Regions from separate parts of the Kineococcus rhizosphaerae genome, predicted to be linked through region 1. Evidence: riboswitches for the same ligand, from Rfam matches in the RefSeq annotation. Region 1 holds a riboswitch; each other region holds the start of a gene.

The links. A riboswitch is a leader RNA that binds a small molecule or an ion and turns the genes downstream of it on or off. The one in region 1 is predicted to bind S-adenosylmethionine.
Region 2: it holds a riboswitch for S-adenosylmethionine, as region 1 does, so the genes downstream of both, CLV37_RS04895 (rhodanese-like domain-containing protein) here and sfnG (dimethylsulfone monooxygenase SfnG) in region 1, are expected to answer to the same signal.
Region 3: it holds a riboswitch for S-adenosylmethionine, as region 1 does, so the genes downstream of both, CLV37_RS22190 (FAD/NAD(P)-binding protein) here and sfnG (dimethylsulfone monooxygenase SfnG) in region 1, are expected to answer to the same signal.
Region 4: it holds a riboswitch for S-adenosylmethionine, as region 1 does, so the genes downstream of both, CLV37_RS22230 (sulfurtransferase) here and sfnG (dimethylsulfone monooxygenase SfnG) in region 1, are expected to answer to the same signal.

What each region holds. Positions count from the first base shown of each region.
Region 1 is NZ_PVZF01000008.1:74,978-81,151, forward strand. Features, by position in the region: gene CLV37_RS15990 (MetQ/NlpA family ABC transporter substrate-binding protein) at 1-588, opposite strand, end outside; gene CLV37_RS15995 (methionine ABC transporter permease) at 578-1,354, opposite strand; gene CLV37_RS16000 (methionine ABC transporter ATP-binding protein) at 1,351-2,355, opposite strand; SAM riboswitch class IV at 2,500-2,609, opposite strand; SAM riboswitch class I at 2,747-2,829, shown strand; gene sfnG (dimethylsulfone monooxygenase SfnG) at 2,841-3,986, shown strand; gene CLV37_RS16010 (N-acetylmuramoyl-L-alanine amidase) at 4,042-4,836, shown strand; gene idi (isopentenyl-diphosphate Delta-isomerase) at 4,856-5,398, shown strand; gene CLV37_RS16020 (AAA family ATPase) at 5,427-6,174, opposite strand, start outside.
Region 2 is NZ_PVZF01000002.1:132,886-139,059, reverse strand. Features, by position in the region: gene CLV37_RS04910 (class I SAM-dependent methyltransferase) at 1-224, opposite strand, end outside; gene CLV37_RS04905 (cobalamin-independent methionine synthase II family protein) at 229-1,449, opposite strand; gene CLV37_RS04900 (O-succinylhomoserine sulfhydrylase) at 1,473-2,663, opposite strand; gene CLV37_RS04895 (rhodanese-like domain-containing protein) at 2,779-3,180, opposite strand; SAM riboswitch class I at 3,186-3,269, opposite strand; gene CLV37_RS04890 (GNAT family N-acetyltransferase) at 3,398-3,898, opposite strand; gene CLV37_RS04885 (glycoside hydrolase 5 family protein) at 3,931-4,971, opposite strand; gene CLV37_RS04880 (endo-1,4-beta-xylanase) at 4,968-6,174, opposite strand, start outside.
Region 3 is NZ_PVZF01000014.1:3,186-9,359, reverse strand. Features, by position in the region: gene CLV37_RS22200 (amino acid ABC transporter ATP-binding protein) at 20-811, opposite strand; gene CLV37_RS22195 (amino acid ABC transporter permease) at 808-1,773, opposite strand; gene CLV37_RS22190 (FAD/NAD(P)-binding protein) at 1,770-3,752, opposite strand; SAM riboswitch class I at 3,925-4,019, opposite strand; gene CLV37_RS22185 (ATP-grasp domain-containing protein) at 4,194-5,204, shown strand; gene CLV37_RS22180 (NtaA/DmoA family FMN-dependent monooxygenase) at 5,311-6,174, opposite strand, start outside.
Region 4 is NZ_PVZF01000014.1:12,991-17,456, forward strand. Features, by position in the region: gene CLV37_RS22220 (GNAT family N-acetyltransferase) at 71-562, opposite strand; gene CLV37_RS22225 (aminotransferase-like domain-containing protein) at 559-1,779, opposite strand; gene CLV37_RS22230 (sulfurtransferase) at 1,776-2,702, opposite strand; SAM riboswitch class I at 2,851-2,945, opposite strand; gene CLV37_RS22235 (FAD-binding oxidoreductase) at 3,016-4,395, opposite strand.

The DNA.
Region 1 (6,174 bases):
CGTGGCGGAGCCGACGTCGGTACCGGGCTTCAGCGTGATGAGCCCGGCCTTCTGCAGGACGAACAGGCCCTGCGACTCGTTGGCCGGGTCCGAGTAGAGCGAGACCGTCCCGCCGTCCGGGATCTCCTGCGGCGTCTTCCACTTCGACGACCACAGACCGAAACCCCACCGGAACACCGGCGTCGCCGCCTCCTCGCGGAAGTCCGGGTTCGCCTGCAGCACCTGCCCCAGCCAGAGCTCGTGCTGGTAGATCGTGCCCGCGACCTCGCCGTCGCTGACGGCGCGGTTGATGGTGTTGGAGTCGGCCAGGGCCTTGAACGCGACCGTGATGCCGTGCGCGGGAGCCACGTCCTTCGCGATGTACTCGATGAGCGCCTGCTCGCGGGCGTTCCCCTCGGCCGTGGCGACGTACAGCGTCGCCCCGGCCCGGGTGTTCGCGGTCTGCTCGCCACCGAGGCGGGGGACGACCAGGGCGGCGGCGACGCCGAGGACGACGACGGCACCGCCGGCGACGAACGGCCAGAGCCTGCGCCGGCGGACCTCGAACCCGTGGTCGTCGGTGGGGGTCGGGCGGGTTTCAGTGGACAAGGGTCTTCTCCTGGACGGTGTCGCGGGGGGCGGTGCGGGTGCGCGCCGGACGGCGGCGGGTGCGGGGGTCGGCGGCGCGGGCGACGGCGTCACCCACGAGCTGGACGGTCGCGACGAGCGCGACGAGGACGACGATCGTGGCGAGCATGACGGCGTGGTCGAAGCGCTGGTACCCGTAGGTGACCGCGACGTACCCGATGCCGCCGGCGCCGATGGTCCCGGCGATGGCCGAGTACTCGATCATCGCGATCGTGTTGATGGTCAGGCCGCCGATGATCGACGGCGCCGCCTCGGACAGCTGCACGGTCGTGATGACCTGCAGCGGGGAGGCGCCCGACGCCTGGGCGACCGCCACGAGGTTCGGCGGCACCGAGCGCAGCGAGTTCTCCACGATGCGGCTGAAGAACGCGGTCCCCGCCAGGACCATCGGCACGACGGCGGCACGGATCCCGATGTTCGTCCCGGTGACGAAGCGGGTGAACGGCACGAGCGCGGCCATGAGGACGAGGAACGGCAGCGACCGGCCGGTGCTGACGACCCAGCTGAGCACCGTGTGCGCGGCGCGGTTCTCCAGCAGTCCACCGGGGGCGAGGTTGTGCACGAGGACGCCGATCGGGACCCCGAGCAGCACGACGACCGCCATGACGATCCCCACCATGAGCAGGGTGTCGACGAGCGCGGGGGCGATCAGCGCCGGGATCCGGTCCAGCGGGGTGTCGAGGCTCGAGGCGGCCGCGAACGTCGAGGGCAGGGCGAGGGGGATCACACGAGGTCCAGTTCCCGGGCGGTGGGCGCGACCTGCGCGTGCAGCCCGCGGCGGGTGAAGGCGGCCCGCAGGGCCGCGGCGTCGAGGGCCCGCGGCACGCCGAGGGTGGCGTGGCCGACGGTGCTCCCCGCGACGGTGCCGACCGACGCGCCCAGCAGGGCGAGGTCGTGGCCCAGTTCCCGGGACGCGCTCGTCAGCCAGTCGGCCGGCACGTCGTCGCCGCGGTAGTGGACCTCCCACACGACGAGGCCGGCGCTCGCGGCGACCGGCCGCCGGGGCAGCAGCGCCGCCCCCACGGGCGACCCCGGGTCGCGCAGGACGTCCAGCAGGGGGGCGTTCTCGACGATGCGGCCGTGGTCCAGACGTGCCACGGTGTCGGCGACGTCGACGATGGTGTCCATCTCGTGGGTGATGAACAGGATGGCCAGGCCCAGGTCGTCGCGCAGGCCCCGCAGCAGGGCGGTGATGGACGCGGTGGCCTGCGGGTCCAGGCCCGACGTGGCCTCGTCCGCGAGCAGGACGGTGGGCCGCAGCGCCAGGGCGCGGGCGATGCCGACGCGTTGGCGCTGCCCCCCGGACAGTTCGTGCGGGTAGCGGTCGGCGAACCCGGCCAGCCCGACGCGGTCGAGGAGTTCGGCGACCCGCCTCCTGCGGTCGCGGGGGACCACGCCGAGGTAGCGCAGCGGGAGTTCCACGTTCTGCGCGGCCGTGCGGCGGGTCTGCAGGCCGTCGGACTGGAAGATCGTCCCGATGCGGCGCCGGGCCTCGCGCAGCCTGCTCTCGCCGAGGCCGGTGAGGTCCTGACCGGCGACGACGACCGACCCGGAGGTGGGCCGCGTCAGCAGCGTCACGCACTGGGCGAGGGTGCTCTTGCCGGCGCCGCTGGGGCCGACGACGGCGGTGATGCTGCCGGCGGGGACGGTCAGGTCGAGCCGGTCGAGCACGGTGGTGACGTGCGGCGCGTCGCCGTACGTCTTGGTGAGGTGGCGCAGTTCGATCACGTCGTCCTCCGGGGCGGCGTCCGGGTGGTGGGGGCACGGGCGTGCGGCAGCGACCGGGCGACGGCCCGGCTGCGGAGATTTCAGGGGAGGTTCAGGGAACGCTCAGCGCGAGCGTCGACAGGCCTTCGGCACACCGGTCTCCGGGTCTCGTCCTTGTCCGTGGCTCCCACGGACCTGGTCCTCACCCGGAGCACCCCACGACGGATCAGGGTTGCCGGCCAGCGAGCCGGGGCTTGACGCTGGCGCTCATGACCTGGGCTGACCATGGCAGGTCCGCCCGAAGGACGTCAAGCGGTTCGGGTGTTCGACAACCGTTGTGCGGCAACATGTTGAGACTGAGTACCGAAAAGAGGGGCCGCGGTGGCCGTCCGGGACGGGGTACGCTGCGGCGATCCCATCCAGAGCGGCTGAGAGACCTGGCTCGACGACGCCGCAGCAACCCCACGGGGGTGCTACCGCCAGGACCGATGGAGGAGTGCCGCGTCATGTCCCTGCACGAGCCGCTCAAGTTCGCCTACTGGGTCCCCAATGTCTCCGGCGGCCTCGTCGTCTCCACGATCGAGCAGCGCACCAGCCACGACCCCGCCTACAACGTCGAGGTGGCCCGCGCCGCCGAGCGCGTCGGTTTCGAGTACGCCCTGACGCAGGTGCGCTACCTCGCCTCCTACGGCGCCGACGCCCAGCACGAGTCGACCTCGTTCTCCCTCGCGCTGCTGCTCGCGACCGAGCGGCTGAAGGTCATCGCGGCCGTCCACCCGTTCTTCTGGCACCCCGGCGTGCTCGCGAAGTTCGCCGCCACCGCGCAGGAACTGACGAACGGCCGTCTTGCGCTGAACGTCGTCTCCGGCTGGTTCAAGGACGAGGCGACGCAGCTCGGCGTCACCTGGCACGAGCACGACGACCGGTACCGGCAGTCCGAGGAGTTCATCGAGCTGCTGCGCGGGGTGTGGAGCCAGGACGGCTACAGCCAGTCCGGAGAGTTCTTCAGCGCCTCCGACATCACGTTCCGCCCGCAGCCGAAGGTCGCCCCGGAACTGTTCCAGGGCGGGAACTCCACCGCGGCGCAGGCCATGGCGGGGCGCGTGTCCGACTGGTACTTCATGAACGGCAAGTCCCTGGCCGGGGCCGCCGCCGGGGTGCGCGAGGTGTCGGCGCAGGCCGCGCTGAACGGCCGCTCGATCCGGTTCGGCCTGAACGGTTTCGCACTCGTGCGCGAGACCCGCGCCGAGGCCGAGGCGGTCCTGGAGGAGATCATCGCCAAGGCCGACCGCACCAAGGTCGAGGGGTTCGGGGCCGCCGTGCGCGAGGCGGGGAACTCCACGAAGGACGGCAGGGGCATGTGGGCCGACAGCGAGTTCCGCGACCTCGTGCAGTACAACGACGGTTTCCGCACCGGCCTGGTCGGCACCCCCGACGAGGTCGCCCGCCGGGTCCTGGCCTACCGCCTCGTCGGCGTGGACCTGCTGCTGCTGGCCTTCCTGCACGTCAAGGAGGAGGTCGAGGCGTTCGGCGAACTCGTCATCCCCCGCGTGCGCGAGCTCGAGGCGCGGCTGGCGGCGGGCGAGGACCTGCAGCTGGGGGCCGAGCTCGACGAGGCCGTGCGCGCGGCCACCACGCCCGTGCCGGCCTGAGCCCGCGGCGGGCGCGGTCGTGCAGACCGTCGCCCGCCCGTGGTTGGCTGAGGGCGTGCGGTGCGTCCCGGTCCTCGTCCTCCTCGCGGGTCTGCTCACCGCGTGCTCGGCCCCCGCTCCCGCGCAATCCCCGCCGTCCTCCGACCCGGCCCCCGTCGCGGCCACCCCGGCCCCGCCCGCCCCGGTCGTCGTCCTCGACCCCGGGCACAACGGCGGCAACGCGACGCACCCGGAGCAGATCGGCGCGCTCGTGCCCGCCGGGGGGTTCGAGAAGCCCTGCAACACCACGGGGACGTCCACGGACGACGGCTACCCCGAGCACGCCTACGCCTTCGACGTCGCCGTCCGCGTCGCCGACCTGCTGCGGGCGCGGGGGACCACGGTCGTCATGACGCGGACCGACGACACCGGGGTCGGTCCGTGCGTCGACGCCCGGGCGGCGCTGGCCGACGACGCGGGCGCCGCGCTGGCCGTCTCGATCCACGCCGACGGCGCCGCCGCGGCCGCCACCGGGTACCACGTGATCGAACCCGGACTCGCGCCCGACGGGCGGAACGCGGCGGTCCTGGACGCCTCCGACGTCGCCGCCCGCGACCTGCTGGCCGCGTTCGGGGCCGCGACCGGCCTGCCGCGGGCGACCTACCTCGGTGACCTCGTCGAACCGGGTCTGACCCGGCGCTCGGACCTGGCCGGCCTGAACCTGGCGCGGACGCCGTCGGTGCTGCTGGAGTCGGGGAACATGCGCAACGCCGGCGAGGCGGCGCTGCTCACCGACCCCGCGTGGCGCCAGCGCGCCGCGCAGGGGATCGCCGACGGGATCTCGGCGTTCCTCGTGCGCGATCACCCCTGAGACCGCTTACGGTGCGGGGGTGACCCTCGCCCCCGCTGATCCGACCGCGCAGACCGGCGTCGAGCTGGTCGTGCTCCTGACCGACGACGGCACCCCGTGCGGGACCGCGCCCAAGGCCGACGTCCACCACACGAGCACGCCCCTGCACCTGGCGTTCTCGTGCTGGATCTTCGACGCCGAGGGGCGCACGCTGCTCACCCGCCGCGCGGCCGTCAAGCGCACGTGGCCCGGGGCCTGGACGAACTCGTTCTGCGGCCACCCCGGGCCCGGTGAGGAACCGGCCGACGCCGTGACCCGCCGCGCCGTCCAGGAGCTCGGCGCCCCCGTCGCGGGCGTCGAGCCGCTCCTGCCGAGCTTCCGCTACCGGGCCGTCATGGACGACGGGATCGTGGAGAACGAGATCTGCCCGGTGTTCTCCGCGCGCCTGGACGGTGACCTCGTCCCCGACCCCGACGAGGTGGACGCGGTCCGCTGGGTCGGGCTCGACGAGCTGCGCGCCGAGGTCGCCGCCGACCCGAGCCCCTTCAGCCCGTGGATGCTGCTGCAGCTGCGCGGGTTCTGAACCCGCCCGACCGGAGCACGCGGCGGCGTCAGCCCGGTTCGTCCAGGCCGTGGGCGGCCCGGTAGTCCCGCACCAGCTGCTCGCTCACGCGCCCCCGGTCGGCGACGGCCAGCCCCTGCTCCCGTGCCCAGGCCCGCACCAGCTGCGGGTCGACCCCGGAGGGCCCGCGCCGGGCCGCACCGGCCGTGGACGGGACGGTCCCGGGGACCGGCGCCTGCGGGACGGGCAGGCGCGTCACCGTCACGGGTTCCCCGGCCGCCCCCAGGTCCTCGGCCTGCTCGGCCACGTCGGCGTGGTGGGTCAGCAGCACCACCTGCACGTCGCGGGCCAGGTCGGCCAGCGCCCCGAGCGCCGCCCGCGTGCGGCGCTCGTCGAACGTCATCAGCACGTCGTCCAGCACCACCGGCAGCGCACCCCGCCCGGCCGCGACGAGCTCGCGGTGCTGGGCGGCCACCGCCGCCAGCCGCAGCGCCAGGAAGACCTGGTCGGCGGTGCCCTCGCTGAGGGCGTCGGCCCCCTCCAGCAGCTCCCCGTCGGAGCGGCGCACCGCCAGCCGCCGGTCCCCGCCGTCGTCGAGGGCCACCAGAGCGGTCCACCGGCCCTCGGTCAGCCGCGTCAGCACGTGACCGGCCTCGGTCAGCAGCGGGTTGGCGCGCGCGGCCGAGAACTCCTCCAGCTGCCGGCGCAGCACCCTGCGCTGCAGGTCGACCACCACGTAGCGCTCGGTGTCGGCCTGCAACCCGGCCAGCGCCTCGGCGCGCCGGGCGGCCAGCACG
Region 2 (6,174 bases), on a different contig from region 1:
GCGAGGGCGAGCATCTCCGGCGACCGGTCGAGGATCGTCACCTCGTGCCCGGCGAGGGCGAACGGCAGGGCGTCGCGCCCGTCGCCCCCACCGGCGTCCAACACCCGCAGCCCGTCGCCGAGATCGGCCGTCCAGGACCGCAGCAACCGGGCGACGACGTGGTACCGCAACCGGCCCCAGGGCGAGTCCTGCCACAGCGCCCACGCCGCCTCCCCCGCGGACATCAGCTCACCCGAACAGCCGGGAACCCGCCAGGCGCGCGCCCTCACCGAGCGCGGCGAGCTTGGCCACCGCGATCTGCGGGTGGATGCGGCCGCCCAGACCGCAGTCGGTGGAGGCCACGACGTTCTCGGCGCCGACGACGGAGGCGAACCGCTCGATGCGGTCGGCGACCAGCTCGGGGTGCTCGACGACGTTCGTGGCGTGGCTCACGATGCCCGGGACGATCTTCTTGCCCTCGGGCAGCCGCACGTCCCGCCACACCTTCCACTCGTGCTCGTGGCGCACGTTCGCGGCCTCGAACGAGTACGACCCGGCGTCGATCTCGAGCATGAGGTCGACGATGTGCTTGAACTCGACGTCGGTGGTGTGCGGGCCGTGCCAGCTGCCCCAGCACAGGTGGAAGCGGACCTGCTCGGTCGGCAACCCGCGCAGGGCGTGGTTGAGGGCCTCGACGCGGATGCGGGTGAACGCCTGGTAGTCCTCCACGGAGGGTTCGGGCGTGATCTGGTCCCAGTTCTCCGCGATCGACGGGTCGTCGATCTGCACGATCAGGCCGGCGTCGGTGACCGCCTTGTACTCCTCGCGCATCACCTCGGCCCACGCCCAGATGTGCTCCTCCTCGGTGGCGTAGTGCCGGTTGGCGATGCGCGCGCCGCTGCCCGGGGACAGGGAGGTGATGAACCCCTGCTCGAGGCCCGCGGCCGCCAGGCCGGCCTTGAGGTTGGCGATGTCGGAGGCGATGGCCTCGTGCCCGGTGTACTGCAGGGCACCGGTCGTCGCGGGGAACGGCGTGGCGTTCTTCCCCGTCGAGATCCCCGACGTCGGGTCCGTGTAGGCGTCCTTGAAGATCGTCCAGTCGCGGCGGTTCGGGAAGCTCGTCAGGCGCACGTGACCCGGTTCGGACAGCACGTTCGGCTGGCTGAAGATGTCCTCGCCCGTCAGCGCGAGACCGCTGACGCGCTGGAACACGTACCCCCACCAGGCGCCGTAGTCGACGGCGCTCGACATGGCCTTGCCGTACTCGCCATCCCCCACGATCGTCACGCCGAGGTCCTTCTGGCGCTGGACGAGGTCGACGACGGCACCGGTGAGCAGCGCGTCGAACTCGGGGCTGCGGTCGAGGGTGAAACCGTCCTCGGCGAACGTGCGCGCCTCGTTGGCCGCGATGAGTTCGGGCGTGCGCGGCAGGGAGCCGGCGTGCGAGACGGGGATCTGCTGGCTGGACAAGGGAGTTGCTCCGATCGGGGTGTTCAGGAGAGGGCGCGGGTGAGGTCTTCCAGCAGGTCGTCGGGGTCCTCCAGACCCACCGACAACCGCAGCACGCCGTCGGTCAGGCCGATGGCGGCACGACCCTCGGCACCCAGCCGCCGGTGCGTCGTGGTGGCCGGGTGGGTGGCCAGCGACTTGGCGTCGCCGAGGTTGTTGGAGATGTCGACGATCCGCAGCGCGTCGAGCACCTCGAACGCGCGCTCCTTGCCGCGGCCGGAGGGGGCGTCGAGCTCGAACGTGAGGATGGTCCCGCCGAGGTCCATCTGACGCTTCGCCAGGTCGAACTGCGGGTGGCTGGGCAGCAGCGGGTAGCGGACCCAGCGGATCCCCGGCTGCTGCTCGAGGTGCTCGGCGAGCCGCAGCGCGGTGGCCGCCGAGTGCCGCACCCGCAGGCTCAGGGTCTCCAGTCCCTTGGCCAGCGTCCAGGCGTTGAACGGGCTCAAGGTCGGGCCGGTGTGCCGGGTGAGTTCGCGGAAACGTCCGGCGATGAACTCCTCGGTGCCCAGGACGGCACCGCCCATGACCCGGCCCTGGCCGTCGATGTGCTTGGTCGCCGAGTACACGACGACGTCCGCGCCGAACTGCAGCGGGTGCTGCCCCACCGGGGAGGCGAAGGCGTTGTCGACGACGACCGTCGCCCCCGCCGCGTGCGCGAGCTCGGTGACCGCGGCGATGTCCACGAGCGTCTGCATGGGGTTCGCCGGGGTCTCGAAGAACACCGCCTGGGCCGGCGTCGCCAGGGCCTGCTCCCACTGCTGCAGGTCCTCGCCGTCGACGAAGACCGTCTCGACGCCCCAGCGCGGGAGGATCTCGTCGAGGATCACGAAGCACGACCCGAACAGGCTGCGGGCGGCGACGACGCGGTCCCCGGCACCCAGCAGCGCGGCCAAGGCGTAGAACACCGCGGACATGCCGCTGGCCAGGCCGTAGCAGGCCTCGGCGCCCTCGATCTGCCGCAGCCGCTCGGTGAAGACCGACACCGTGGGGTTGCCGTAGCGGGAGTAGACGTAGCGGTCGACGTCCCCGCTGAACGCGGCCTCGGCGTCGGCGGCGGTCTCGTAGACGTACCCCGACGTCAGGTACATCGCCTCCGCGGTCTCCTCGAACTGCGAGCGGGCCAGGCCGCCGCGGACGGCGGTGGTGTCGGGCCGCCAGGCGTGCGTGTCGCTCACGACGTCTCCCCCGTTCGCTCCGCCGCGGTGCCCGTGCCGCCGCCTTCCCGCGGATCCACGCAGCGACTCCGTCGGCGCGTCTCCTCGGTCCAGGCGGCGCCGCACCGCGCGTCGCTCACGACTGCCTCCAGGGCAGTCCCGCGGCCCGCCAGCCCACCGCACCGCGGTGCCCGTCGGCGTCGAGGGGTCCTTCGAACCCCTCGAGGACGTTGTAGCTGGGGGTGATCCCGGCCGCCGTGGCGGTCTCGGCGGCCGCGACGGAGCGCTGTCCGGAGCGGCACAGGAACACGACCTTGCGCCCGCTCCCGGGCGCGATCCCCGCCGCGGACAGCTCGGTGAGGAAGCGCTCGGGGTCCACGGGGAGCCAGGACGCGAACACGGGCTCGGTGCCCAGGCCGGTCGGGGTGCCCACGAAGCGCCACTCGGCGTCGGTGCGGACGTCGACCAGGACGGCGTCCGGGTCGTCCCGGACGAGCTCGAAGGCCTCACGCGGGGTGAGGTCGCCGGCGTAGGCCACTGTTCCTCCCATCGGTCCTGGCATGAGCACCCCTCGAGGGGTTGCTGCGGCGTCGACGAGCCAGGTCTCTCGGCCGCTCTGGATGGTCCGCCCACCCTAGGGCATGGGGCGGCCCGTCCGGGCGCCGACCGCGCTCACCGGGGCGCGAGGCACACCTCGCGCCGCGACACGCCGCCGGCGGGGGCGCGAGGTGCGCCTCGCGCGGGGTGGGTGGTCGTCAGAGGAAGCGGTGCATCACGTGCAGACCGACGTGGCCGTGCTCGGGGTGGTCGAAGGCCTGCGGGACGGTGCCGACGATCCCGAAGCCCAGCGAGCGCCACAGCGCGACGGCGGCCGTGTTCGTCTCCACGACGGCGTTGAACTGCATCGCGAGGAACCCCCGCTCGCGGGCCCAGCCGAGGACGTGCTCGCCGAGCGCGCGGCCGACGCCGCGACCCCGGGCCGCCGGGGAGACCATGAAGCTCGCGGTGGCGACGTGGGACCCGCCGCCGGGTCGGTTCGGGCCGCACTTCGCCGTGCCCAGCACCTGCTCCGCGTCCGCCCCCTCGCCGTCCACGGCCACGAAGGTGCCCCACGGCGGGCCCTGCACCCACAGGTCGCGCGCCCGCTGCGACGTCAGCCCCTGCGGCAGCGCGTACGTCTCGCCGTCGGCGACGATCTCGTCGAAGAAGGGCCAGATCGAGAGCCAGTCGGCGTCGGTGCACTCACGGATCAGCACCCGGGCACCGTAGCCGGGCGGGCGGCACCCCCTCAGCCGGGGGCGAACTCGTCGAACGCCTCGTGGCCCGGGCGCACGCTGCCGTCGGCGTCGAGGAAGTGCAGCCACTCCGGGTGCCCGACGGGCCCGTGGCTGTCGCGGTGCAGGTCGGCGACACCGCTGTGGTGCAGGGCGTGGACGGTGTACCCGATCCCCCGCTCCCGCAGCCGGGACAGGGTGTAGCGCATCACCTCCACGTGCTTGGCGTCGTCGCGGGCGCCCCAGACGGTCTCGCTGGCGTACAGGTCCTTGCCGACCGAGCGCGCGAAGGCGACGCACTCGTCGAGGTAGGCCTCGAACCCCTCGCGGGTGTGCACGTTCGTCTCCGGGCCGATGCCCTGCCACATCCAGTAGGGGTGGAACCCCAGGACGTCGCTGACCGGTTCGGTGGCCCGCAGGGCGGCCACGTCGGCGTAGTTGCCGACCGTGAGCGGCTGGCGGGCCCCGGCGGCCAGGACCACGCCCCGGCACCACCGCAGCCAGCGCAGCTCGGCGGCCCGCAGGGGGCTGTCCTCGTCGTGGACGTAGGCGCCCATGAGGGGTTCGTTGCACAGGTCCCACGCCCAGACCCGCTCGTCGTCGGCGTGGGCGGTGACGACGTCGACGAGGTAGCGCCGGAAGATCCGTTGCACGGGGGCGACGTCCGGGCCGTCCACCGCGGGGTCGGCGAACAGGTCGTCGGTGCGGGTCCAGGCGCTGGCGTGCGGGAGCAGGTGGTCCAGCGGGACCCCGCCGAAGTCGCACACCGGGTCCCGCCAGCGGTTGAACAGCACGGGGACCACGGCGACGTCGTGCGCGGCGAACAACCCCAGCCCGGCGTCGAGGTTCGCCAGGAAGCGCTCCGGGTCGCGCTGGAAGGCCTCGTGCGACAGCCACCAGCGGGCCGTGTTCCACCCGGGGAAGGCCTTCTTGCCGCGGGCGACCTCGACGGCCATCAGACCGTGGTCGTGGTGCTGCCACAGGTCCAGGCCGGACGTGCCCCAGGACCCGGCGTAGTTGAACCCGTGGACGTCGCGGGTCGCGCGCCGGTTCACCGGTCCGCGCCCCCCACCCGCACCTCGGCGGCGTCCTGCGACCCGTCGAGGCGGAACCCGGTGGTCTCGCCGGCGACGGACACCTCGTACCCCCCGCGGAACCCCCGCACGGCGACCCGCCCGTCCCGGTCGGTCCGCACGGTGGTGGGGGCCAGCCACCACTGCCCCTTCACCAGGTCGTGCATCGCGCCGTAGGCCGGTTTGCGGGTGCCGTCGGCGCGCACCAGGCCGACCGGTGCGCCCAGCCAGGTGGTGGCGTCGGTCAGGCCCCAGTAGTTGAAGGCCCACACCGCGGGGTGCTCGACGAGGGTCCGCAGGTGGCGCACGACCTCGTCGGCCTGCCGCTGCTCCCCCTCGTCGGTGGAGGGCCAGTGCTCGACCTGGTGGTCGTTGAGGTCGCCGACCGTGGCGGGCATGAGGTCCCCGGAGACCAGGGTGTTCTCGGTGAAGTGCAGCGGCAGGCCGAAGCGGGAGAACCGGGCCAGCACGTCGTGCGTCCGCTCCTCGCCCCAGTACCCCTTGTGCATGTGGCTCTGCAGGCCCAGGGCGTCGATGCCCACCCCGGCCTCCAGGGCCTCCTCGACGACCCGTTCGTAGGCCGGGGACATGTCGAAGTCGTTGAGCAGCAACGTCGCCGCGGGGTTGGCGGCGCGGGCCTCCTCGAAGGCCAGGGTCAGGGTCGCGGTGCGGCCGAGTTCGCGGGCGACCCGGGTGAGGCCGTTGTCGTACTTGTCGTACACGGGCATGATGACCGACTCGTTGACGACGTCCCACGTGTCGACGAGCCCGGCGAGACCGCCCACCTCGCGCCGGATCCGGTCCCGCAGCGCGTCGACGACCCCGGCGGTGGGCAGGTCGAGCAGCCAGTCCGGCGCCGCGGTGTGCCAGGTCAGCGGGTGCCCCTTGACGACGACGCCGCGGTCGGCGAACCAGCGGGCGGTCTTCACGAGCCGGTCCGTCGCCGGCCGGCCCCGCACGGGTTCGAACTCGCCCCAGTAGAACGGCAGGGTCGTGGCGTTGAACAGACCGAACCAGGCCTCGGCGAGGTCCTCGGCCTGACCGGCCGGGGCCGAGGCCCCGAAGAAGGACGAGGTGCCGTCGGCGGTCGCGGGGTCCTCCCCGCCGGCGTGGGCGACGAAGTCGAAACCGATGCAACCGAAGAGGAACTCGTGGTCGCGCTGGGCGAGCGTCACCTCCCGGTCG
Region 3 (6,174 bases), on a different contig from region 1:
CGGGGTGGGGCTGGGTGGTTCAGAGGACCTTCGCGAGGAACGAGCGGGTGCGCTCGTGCCGCGGGTGGTCGAAGACCTCGGTGGGGGTCCCTTCCTCGAGGACGACGCCTTCGTGCATGAACAGCACGCGGTCGGCGACCTCCCGGGCGAAGCCGATCTCGTGGGTGACGACCACCATGGTCGTGCCGGACGCGGCGAGGTCGCGGATGACGTCCAGCACCTCACCGACGAGTTCGGGGTCCAGCGCCGACGTCGGTTCGTCGAACAGGACCAGGGAGGGCTTGAGAGCGAGCGCACGGGCGATGGCCACGCGCTGCTGCTGGCCGCCGGACAGGCGGCGCGGGTACTCGCCGGACTTGTCGGCCAGGCCCACGCGCTCGAGCAGTGCGCGCGCCTCGGCCTCGACCTCGGACCGCTTGCGCCGCTGCGCCGAGACGGGGGCCTCGACGACGTTCTCCAGGACCGTCAGGTGCGGGAACAGGTTGAAGTGCTGGAAGACGAACCCGATGTTCGACCGCTGGCGCAGCACCTCGCGCTCGTGCAGCTCGCGCAGGTGGTTTCCGGCGCGCTTGTAGCCGATGAGCTCACCGTTGACCTCGACGACGCCCGCGTCGACCTTCTCGAGGTGGTTGATGGTGCGCAGCAGCGTGGACTTGCCCGAGCCGGAGGCGCCGAGCACGACGGTGACGGTGCCGGCGGCCACCGACAGGTCGACGCCGCGCAGGACCTCGAGCGCGCCGAAGCGCTTGTGGACGCCCTCGAGCCTGACGACGGTACCGGACGCCGGACGGTTCAGGGTCGGCGTGCTCATCGGGAGACCCCCGGGCGACGGGTGCGGGCGGCCCGCACGGTGCGGACGAGCTTCAGCAGCGGGAGCTCGGTCTGGTTCCGGTCGCTGCCGCGGCCGTAGTAGCGCTCGACGAACCACTGCGCGATGGACAGCACGGTGGTGAGGACGAAGTACCAGATCGCGGCCACGAGGAGCAACGGGATGACCCGGCCGGTGCGGTTGTACACGACCTGCACCTGGTAGAAGAGCTCGGGCAGCGCCATGATGTAGACGACCGACGTGCCCTTGAGCAGACCGATGATCTCGTTGCCGGTGGTGGGGACGATGATCCGCAGGGCCTGCGGGAGCTGGATGCGCCAGAACTGCCGGAACTGGGGGATCCCCAGCGCGGCCGCCGCCTCGCGCTGACCCGGGTCGATCGCCAGGAACCCGGAACGGACGATCTCCGCGAAGTAGGCGGCCTGGTGCAGGCCCAGGCCGAGGAACGCGGCGGTGAGCGGAGCGATGAGGTTCTGGGTCGAGAAGGTCCAGAACTGCGGCCCGAAGGGGACCCCGAACCCGATGTTCTTGTAGAGGATCGCCAGGTTGAACCAGAACAGGAGCTGCAGGATCAGCGGGACCGAGCGGAAGACGCTGATGTAGGCGAAGCTGACACCCTGCAGCAGGGGGTTCTTCGACATCCGCATGAGCGCCAGCACCGTGCCCAGCACGAGACCGATGGCCGTGCCGACGATGGTCAGCTTCACGGTCAGCCACATCGATTCCAGGATCGTGGCGGAGAACAGGAACTCACCGACCGTGGGCCACTCCCACGCGGGGTTCGTCACGAGGGCGTTGACGGCCATCGCCGCGACCACCGCGACGACCGCCGTCGCGACCCACCGCCACGGGTGGCGTGCGGGCAGGACCTTGACAGCCCCCGCGGGTTCCTCGGTCGCCAGCGAGCGGCTGGGGGCGGTGCCGGTGCGAGTCGTCTCGCTCATCGACGGTCTCCTGGGAGTTCGGACAGGGCGGTGGGCACGGAGCGGGGCGTGGGGGGCGCAGAGGTCCCGGCCCGCAGCAGGTCCGCGGCGAGCCGGTCGGCCCGCCGGAAGAGCTCGGCGTTCGTGCCCGGCCGGGCGAACGCCGCGGCGGCGCCCTCGCCCGAGACCCAGGCCCCCGTGGCGAAGCGGCGCGGGTGCGGGGACCCGTCGTCGCGGACCAGCCGGCCCCGGCCGTCCACGACGAGCCGGCCGTTCGACAGCCGGGTCTCACCGTCGAGGACCTGGTGGGCCCGCACGTCGCCGCGTTCGCGCAGCCGCGTCAGCAGCACGTCAGAGGTGCGCTCCAGGTCCGGGACGGGCAACCGCGCCTCGACGAGGCCCTGCGCCCGCACCTCGTGGGGCCCGCTGTCCGAGCTGGCGGTGAACGAGCCCGCCCCGGGGTCGGCGACGACGTTCAGCCCGGCCCCGAGGAACCGCAGCAGTCCGGCGCGGGCCAGGGCGGACAGCTGCCGCAACCGCTGCGGCGGCGGCCCGCTGGCGACGTAGCTGAAGAACCCGTGCCACCAGCCGTCGACGTCCAGGGCCGAGGACCGGGCGTTGAGCCGCCCGGCGGCGTGCAGACCGGCGGTCACGACGTAGGCGGACAGCAGGGCCGCGACGACCGCGGCGTCGGGGGAGTGGCGCGCATCGGCCCGCCGGGTCCGGTCGTCCTCGAGGTGCTGCAGGACGCGCTCGTGGACCTCGTCCCCGGACGTCCCCCACCACCCGTCCAGCGGCCGGTCCAGCTCGGCGGCGTCGAAGCGGTCGGCGGGGTCGGGGACGGAGCGTTCGACGAGGTCGTCGACCTCGGCCGAGCCCCAGGCCGCGCGGGAGAACCGGGCGTCGAACTCGGCCGCGGCCAGCGCGGTGCGTCCGGGGTGGCTGCGGAACAGCTCGCGGTAGTGGGCCCCGGCCAGTTCCTTGACGATCAGCGGCCACAGGTCCGCCCGCAGGTCCAGCGGGGCGTCCCCGTGCAGGTCCGCGACGGTCTGCGCCGAGTAGTGGCGCGGCAGCCCGAGGTCCTTCGGGGTCTCGTAACCGATCTTCGAGCGGTACGGGACGCCGCGTCGCGAGCCGACGTGCAGCCGCGGTTCCCGGCCGCTGGGGTGGTAGTCCAGGGAGCCGTCCGGGCGTTCCGTGAACCGCCCGCCGCGGCCCTCGGTCAGGCGCACCACGAGGTCGACGAAGGCCAGGCCCATGCCGACCACGACGACGTCCGAGCCCGGGCGCAGGACGTCGAGGTCCTGGTCGCCGGTGTAGCCCGGGCGCACGTAGGCCAGGCCGTGGGTGCGGGCGAACGTCGCGATGCGCCGTTCGCGGGGACCGGGCCGGACGTCGAGGTGCCCCTGGACGAGCAGCACCGCGTCGACCGTCAGGGTCTCCTCCTGCCCGGCCAGGTGCAGCACCTGACGGCCGTCGCGGGGGTCGTCGGTCAGGTCCAGGACGGTCCGGGCGTGCCGGTGGACCCGCACCCCCGCGGGCAGCCCGGCCAGCGTGCGGGCCCACGCGTCGGCGAAGTACCCGCTGGCGAGGCGGCGCGAGGTGAAGGACCCGGGTTCGTGGCGCAGCACCTCCTCGCGCAGCAGGTCGTCACCGGCGGCGGCCGCGTCGTGCACGAGGTCGGCGCGGTTCTCGTGGACCCACCCGGCCAGCGACGGGCCGCGCAGCACGGGTTCGGCCAGGCCGGTGACGGACTCGTCGGGCAGGACGCTGATGTCCGCGGCCCGCGAGTTCATCCACAGCAACGGGTCCTGGGCCTGGCGCCACACCCGGCCGGCGCCGGAGTCGTACGGGTCCACCACGTGGACGTCGAGGACGGACCCGTCGTCGGCCGCGGCGTGCTGGGCGCCGAGACGCTGCAGGAGGACGAGGGTCCGCGGACCGGCACCGACGACGCCGAGGGAACGGGACGGTGATGGGGACGGGGGAGTGCGTGACAAGGGGGTGCTCCGGAGGTCCGCGCCGACACCGGCGCAGGGGACGTCCGCGGGCGGGGCCGCGACGGACGGGGGTCAGACCCCCGCACAGACCGCCGAGCTCAGACGACCCAGGTCGACGTGGCGCCGGCGGACCAGCAGGCTCCCGGGTGCGGTGCGGGCACTCATCTCGCGACTCCCATCGGTCCTGGCGGAAGCACCCTCGCCCGACGGGTCGGGGGGTTGCTGCGACGTCGACGAGCCAGGTCTCTCGGTCGCTCTGGATGGACGGTTCGAAACTATCCCACCGGAGCGGGTTTCTCCAAGCGCCGGACCGCCCGCACGGACCGTCCCGGGTGGTGAAGCGCTTCCATGCCGGCTGTCGGGCGGACCCACCGCGGGAGGTGGTTCCCTGGCCGGGGTGGCACCCTGGACCGAGAGCTCCCGAACCCCCGGAGGAACCGCATGACCGTCGTCGAGGACACCCGTCGGTGGAGCTTCGCCGCCGACGCCGAACCCCGCGTGCACGTCGTCCACGAGAACCCGGAGTGGTTCCCGCCCTTCGAGGCGGCCCTGCGCGCCGCCGGCGTCCCGTTCCAGGAGGTGCTGCTCACCGACGGTTCCCTCGACCTGGACGCTGAACCGGCCCCGGGCGTCTACTGGTCGCGCCTGAGCGCGTCCGCGCACACCCGGGGCAACGCCCGCACCAAGGAGTACACGCGCGCCGTGGTCGCCTGGCTGGAGGGGTGGGGGCGGCGTGTCGTGGGTGGGTCCCGTGTGGTGGAGCTCGAAGTGAGCAAGGTTGCGCAGCACGCCCTGCTGCGCCGCAACGGGTTCGACGTCCCCCGCACGCTCGCCGTGTTCGGCCGCGACGACCTGTCGACGCGTGCCCGTGAGCTCGAGGCGCCGTTCATCACCAAGCACAACCAGGGTGGCAAGGGCCTGGGCGTCCGGCGCTTCGACACGCACGACGAGTTCGACGCGTACGTCGCCTCGCCGGACTTCGAGGAACCGGCCGACGGGATCACCCTGCTGCAGGAGTACCTGCGCTCGGCCCAGCCGTTCATCACGCGCGCCGAGTTCGTCGGGGGCCGCTTCGTCTACGCGGTGCGCGTCGACACCTCCGCGGGGAGCTTCGAACTGTGCCCCGCCGACGCCTGCGAGGTCCCGACCTCCGGGCAGACGCTCGAGGCGTGCGTCGTCGACTCGCCGCAAGGGTTGTTCTCGCTGCGCGAGGAGATCACCGCGGACACCCCGCTCGTGAAGCGGTACGAGGACCTGCTGCGCGGGGCCGGCATCGAGATCGCCGGGATCGAGTTCCTGGAGACCGCCGACGGGCGCACGGTGACGTACGACGTCAACACGAACACGAACTACAACCCCGCCGTCGAGGCCGTCGCGCCGCGGTCGGGTCCCGGGGAGATCGCGGCGTACCTCGGCGCGCTCCTGCGCACCGAGACCTCGCACCGCCCCTGACGCCCACCGCCCCCGAATCCCGCCGAAGGCACACCTCGCGCCCTGAACTGCTGGTGATCAGGGCGCGAGGTGTGCCTTCGGCGCGGGGGAGCAGCCGGTAACGCGGTCAGCGGCGGGTGAGGGGCGCCCGCAGGCCGAGGTGCTCGCGCAGGGTGTCCCCGACGTACTCGATCGGGTAGGCGCCGCGGTCTTGCAGCGCCGGGACGAGCTGGTCGACGATGTCGTCCAGCCCGCTCGGGACCAGGTACGGCGTGATGTTGAAACCGTTGCTGGCGCCCGAACGCACCCAGAAGGTGAGTTCGTCGGCCAGCTGCGAGGCGGTCCCCGCGAAACCGCGCTCGGAGGAGTGGTGCAGGACCAGTTCGCGCAGCGAGAACTTGTTCTCCTCGGCGACCGCCCGCCACTGCTGCGCCAGGCTCCGCGCGTTCGCGCCCGCGCGGTGGGCCCCGCGCGTCCCGTCGATGTCCTCGATGACCGGGTCGTGCGCCGGCAGCGGACCGTCGGGGTCGTAGCCGGACAGGTCCTCGCCCCACACCTGGCCCACGAGGGACAGCGCGGTGGCGGGGGTGACCTGCTGCTCGAGGACCCAGCGGGCCTTCTCCTCGACCTCGGCCTCGGTGTCGGCCACGACGATCTGCGTCCCCGGCAGGATGAGCACGTCCCCCTCGGGGCGGCCGGCCGCGACGGTCCGGCGCCGGATGTCGTCGGCGAAGGCGAGCGCGTCGGCGTGGTCGGTGCCGTGCCGGGAGAAGATCACGTCCGCGGTGCGGGTGGCGAAGTCGCGGCCCGCGGGGGAGTCTCCGGCCTGGAACAGGACGGGGTGCTGCTGCGCGCTGCGCGGCACGGTCGGGGTGAACTCGACGTCGAAGAACCGGTCGTCGGAGGCGACCGCGTCGAAACCGTCGCCGTTCCAGCTGTCCCACACGCGCTTGGCCAGGTTCACGAAGCGTTCGGCGCGTTCGTACCGGTC
Region 4 (4,466 bases), on a different contig from region 1:
TGCCCTTCGGCACGGGGTTTGTCAATTGCCGAACCCGGTTCCACCACAACGGTTGCCGGGAACCCTGGTGCTACAGGTCGCGCCCGTAGCAACGGCTGTGGACGACCGCGTCGTACGGCGGGTACACGGGGACGGGTTCCCAGCCCGCACGCTCGTACAACGCCACGGCCTCGGGCTGGAGGTTCCCCGTCTGCAGCACGAGCCGGCTCACCCCGAGGTCGCGGGCGGACTGCTCGACGCGGCGCAACGCCTCGGCCGCCAGCCCCCGCCGCCGGTGGGCGGGGTCGACGAAGACGCGTTTGACCTCCCAGCGCACCGGCTCCCCGTCGACGGCGAGCCGGCGCAGGCTCGCCGTCGCCGCGGGTTCGTCCCCGCCCAGCGCCAGCCACGTGACGGCGACCTCCGACGCGGACGGACCGGGCGGGTGGTACCGCGGACCACCGTCGGGACGGGCGTAGCGCGGTCCGACCTCGGCGTCCATGAGATGGCGCAGCCGGACGACCCGGGGGTCGTCCCAGCCCGTGGCCACCCAGGTGACCACGGGCAGCGGCTGGACGGTCACCGGCGCGCGAGCGGGGACGCGAAGGCGACCGCCACGCGGTGGACGGCCTCGCGCAACTGCTCCGGCGTGAGGTCGGAGAAGCCCCACCGGAAGCGGTCGCCGAACTCGTGCGGTCCGACGGGGCTGAAGTACCGGCCGAGCGGGAAGTCGACCGCGTTCTGCCGGGCGGCCTCGAGCGCCTTCTCCAGGTCGATCGCCGGGTCCAGGACCCGACCCCAGACGAAGATGCCACCGTCGGCGGCGGGGACCTCGAGGACTCCGCCCAGTTCCTCACCCACCGCGGCGATGAGCGCGTCGTGCCGTTCGCGCAGCACCGAGCGGCTGTGCCGCAACGCGTCACTGAGGGCACCGGGAGCGGCGAGGAACCGGTGGACGCCGCGCTGCACGACGAGCGAGGTGTGCTGATCGGAGTCGCGCCGGGCGTCGAGGACGGCCCCGATCAGCCACTCCGGCCCGGCGATCCACCCGAGCCGCAGCCCTGGCCCCAGGGTCTTGGAGAACGTGTTGACGTGCAGCACCTGCCCGGAGGCGAGGTCCAGGTCCTCGGCGGGGTCCCCGTCGAACCGCAGCTTGCGGTACGGGTCGTCGGACAGGACGAGGAACCCGTACTGCTCGGCGAGCTCGACCAGCCGGCGCCGCGACGCCGTCGGGGAACTGGTCCCGGTCGGGTTCTGGAAGTCCGGGATCGTGTACAGCAGCTTCGGGCGCAGCCCCGCCCGGAGCTGGGTCTCGAGGTCGTCGAGGTCGATGCCGTCGGGCCCCGTGGCCACGGGCCGGGTGTCGACGCGCCGTTGCCGCAGGAGGGTGAGGACGAGGGGGTACGTGGGGTTCTCGACCAGCACGACGTCCTGGGGGTCCAGCAGCGCGTCGAAGACGAGCGCGAGCCCGTGCAGGGCGCCGTTGGTGACCGCGACGCGGTGCGGGACGGTCCCCTCGTCGGTCGCGATCCACTCCCGCAGCTCCGGCAGGCCCAGCGGGACGGAGTAGCGCAACGAGGGCGCGGCCGGGTCGGCCAGTTCGTCCGCGAACGCCCGCGACAGGCCCGCCAGCGGCAGGGTGTGCGCGCCGGGGGTGCCGCCGTGCAGGCCGATGGTCCCCTCGACGGTGCTCGTCGGGCGGGGGCCGAACCCCACGGCGGGCAGGACGTCCTTCGCACGGCGGGACAGCAGGTGCGGACCGGCGTCGAGGGAGGCGATGTCGTCGCGCAGGATCGTCACCGGGTCACCCGGCCCGGCTCGGTCCCGAGGGCGATCGGCACGCGGACGGCGTTGCCCCACTCGGTCCAGCTGCCGTCGTAGTTGCGCACCTCCGGCAGACCCAGCAGGTGGGTCAGGACGAACCACGTGTGGCTGGAGCGTTCGCCGATGCGGCAGTAGGCGATCGTGGGCCGGGTCGGGTCGAGCTGCGCGCCACCGGTCGTGTAGAGGGCCTCCAGCGCGGCGCGGTCCTTGAACCGGCCGTCCTCGGCCGCGGCCTGGGCCCACGGGACGTTCGCCGCCCCGGGGACGTGCCCACCGCGGACGGTCCCCTCCTGCGGGTAGTCGGGGATGTTCGTCAGCTGGCCGCTGTACTCCCCCGGCGACCGGACGTCGATGAGCTGACCGCCGAGGTGCTCGCGCACGTCCGGCAGGAAGGCCCGGATCGAGGCGTCGTCGCGCTCGACGACGGGGTACTGCGTCGGGGTGCGCTCGACGACGTCGGTCGTGACCTCGCGCCCCTCGGCCACCCAGGCCGCTCGGCCACCGTCGAGCAGCCGGACGTCGGCGTGCCCGAACAGGCTGAAGACCCACAGCGCGTAGGCGGCCCACCAGTTGTTCTTGTCGCCGTACACGACGATCGTGTCGTCGCGACCGATCCCCTTGCGCGACAGCAGCTCGGCGAAACGCACACCGTCGACGTAGTCGCGGGTCACCTGGTCGTTGAGCTCGGTGTGCCAGTCGACCTTCACGGCGCCAGGGATGTGACCGGTGTCGTACAGCAGGACGTCCTCGTCGCTCTCGACGACGACGAGACCCTCCCGCCCGAGGTTCTCGGCCAGCCAGGAGGTGCTGACGACGCGGTCGGGGTGGGCGTAGGCGGCGAACTTGGGATCGCTCGTGTCGGGCTGGACGCCGGCGGTGGCGGAGGTGGTCGTGGACATGCGGGAACTCCGGGAGGGGTCGGTACGGGAGGGGCAGCGGGACGGTCAGCTACAGGCGCTGCTGCACCGACGGCACAGGTCGACGACCCGCCGGTTGGAGGCGTGGAAGTGCCGCGCGGGGACGCACGGCGTGCGGTGCTGCATCGATCCTCCATCGTTCCTGGCGGAAGCACCCGCACCCGTTCGCACGGGGGGTTGCTGCGGCGTCGCGGAGCCAGGTCTCTCAGCCGCTCTTGATGGTTGCCCGGACACTGTCGCCCGACCGCGATCGGGTTGTCAATCCCCCGGTGAACCCCGGGGACCCCTCACCGCCTCACAGGGCCTTGCCGGGGTTCAGCAGCCCCAGGGGGTCGAACACGGCCTTGATGCCCGCCTGCAGCGCCCGCACCTGCGGGGTGAGCTCGTCGGCCAGCCAGCGCTGCTTCGCGGTGCCGATCCCGTGCTCGCCGCTGATCGTCCCGCCCAGGCGCAGGGCCGTCGCCACGACCTCGTCGGCCGCCGCCTCCAGGCGTTCGGCGCCCCCGGCCACGTCGTCGGCGAACAGCAGCGGGTGGAAGTTCCCGTCCCCCGCGTGGGCCACGGCACGCACCGAGACCCCGTGCACGGCACCGATCCTGGTGATCTCGCGGTGGAACTCCCCGATGCGCGACAGCGGGACGGCGACGTCCTCGCCCACGGCGAGCTTGTCCTCCAGCGGACCGCGTCCGCTGCGCCGCAGCTCCCAGTGGAACTCGGCGTCCTCGCCGTGCAGCCGGCGCGGGCGGCCACCGGCCCCGCGCAGTGCCGCCTCGACCTCGTCGGCCTCCGCCCGCGCACCGTGACCGTCGGTCTGCACGAGCAGCAGCGCCCCACCCCCCTGCGCCAGCGACGTCCCCGAGTGGGCGTCGATGTCCGCCAGGGTGGGGCCGTCCAGGAGCTCGATGACAGCCGGTCGCGCGGCTCCCGCGGTCAGGGCCAGCAGCCCCTCGGCCGCGGCGTCGACGGAGTCGAACCAGGTGGCGACGGTCTGCTCGTCCACCGGCCGCGGCCGCAGCCGGACGGTGATGCCCACGACGACACCCAGCGTGCCCTCGGACCCGGTGAACAGCCCCACGAGGTCGAGTCCGGTGACCCCCTTGATGGACCGGTGACCGGTCGAGATGAGCGACCCGTCGGCCAGGACCACGTCGAGGGCCAGCACCGACTCCCGCGTCACGCCGTACTTGGCGCAGCGCAGTCCCCCCGCGTTCGTCGCGACGTTCCCGCCGATGCTGGAGGTCCGCCAGCTGGCCGGGTCCGGGGCGTAGCGCAGACCCAACGGCGCCAGGGCGGCGTCGAGGTCGGCGCCCAGGACACCCGGTTCGACGCGTGCGACCTGGTCGGCCGGGGCGATCTCCAGGACGCGGTCCAGCCGCTCGGTCGACAGCACGATCCCGCCGGCCACCCCGATCGCACCACCGGACAACCCGGTCCCCGCTCCGCGCGGCACGACGGGGACGCGGTGCCGGCTCGCCCAGCGCAGGACGGTCTGGACCCCGGCGACGTCGGCCGGGCGCACGACGGCGAGGACCCCCTGCGGGGCGTCGACCCGGGAGCGGTCGGTGACCTCGTGGGCGGCGAAACCCGGGTCCACCGCGCCGGGGAGCTCACCGGCCAGCTCGGCCAGCGGACCGGTGAGGTCGGTGGGGACGGCGGGCAGCAGTTCGGTGGTCATGTCGGGGTCTCCGTTCGCAGTGCGCGGTTCGCGGGGTCCAGCGGGTGAACCCGGGATCGTCACGGGTGGGG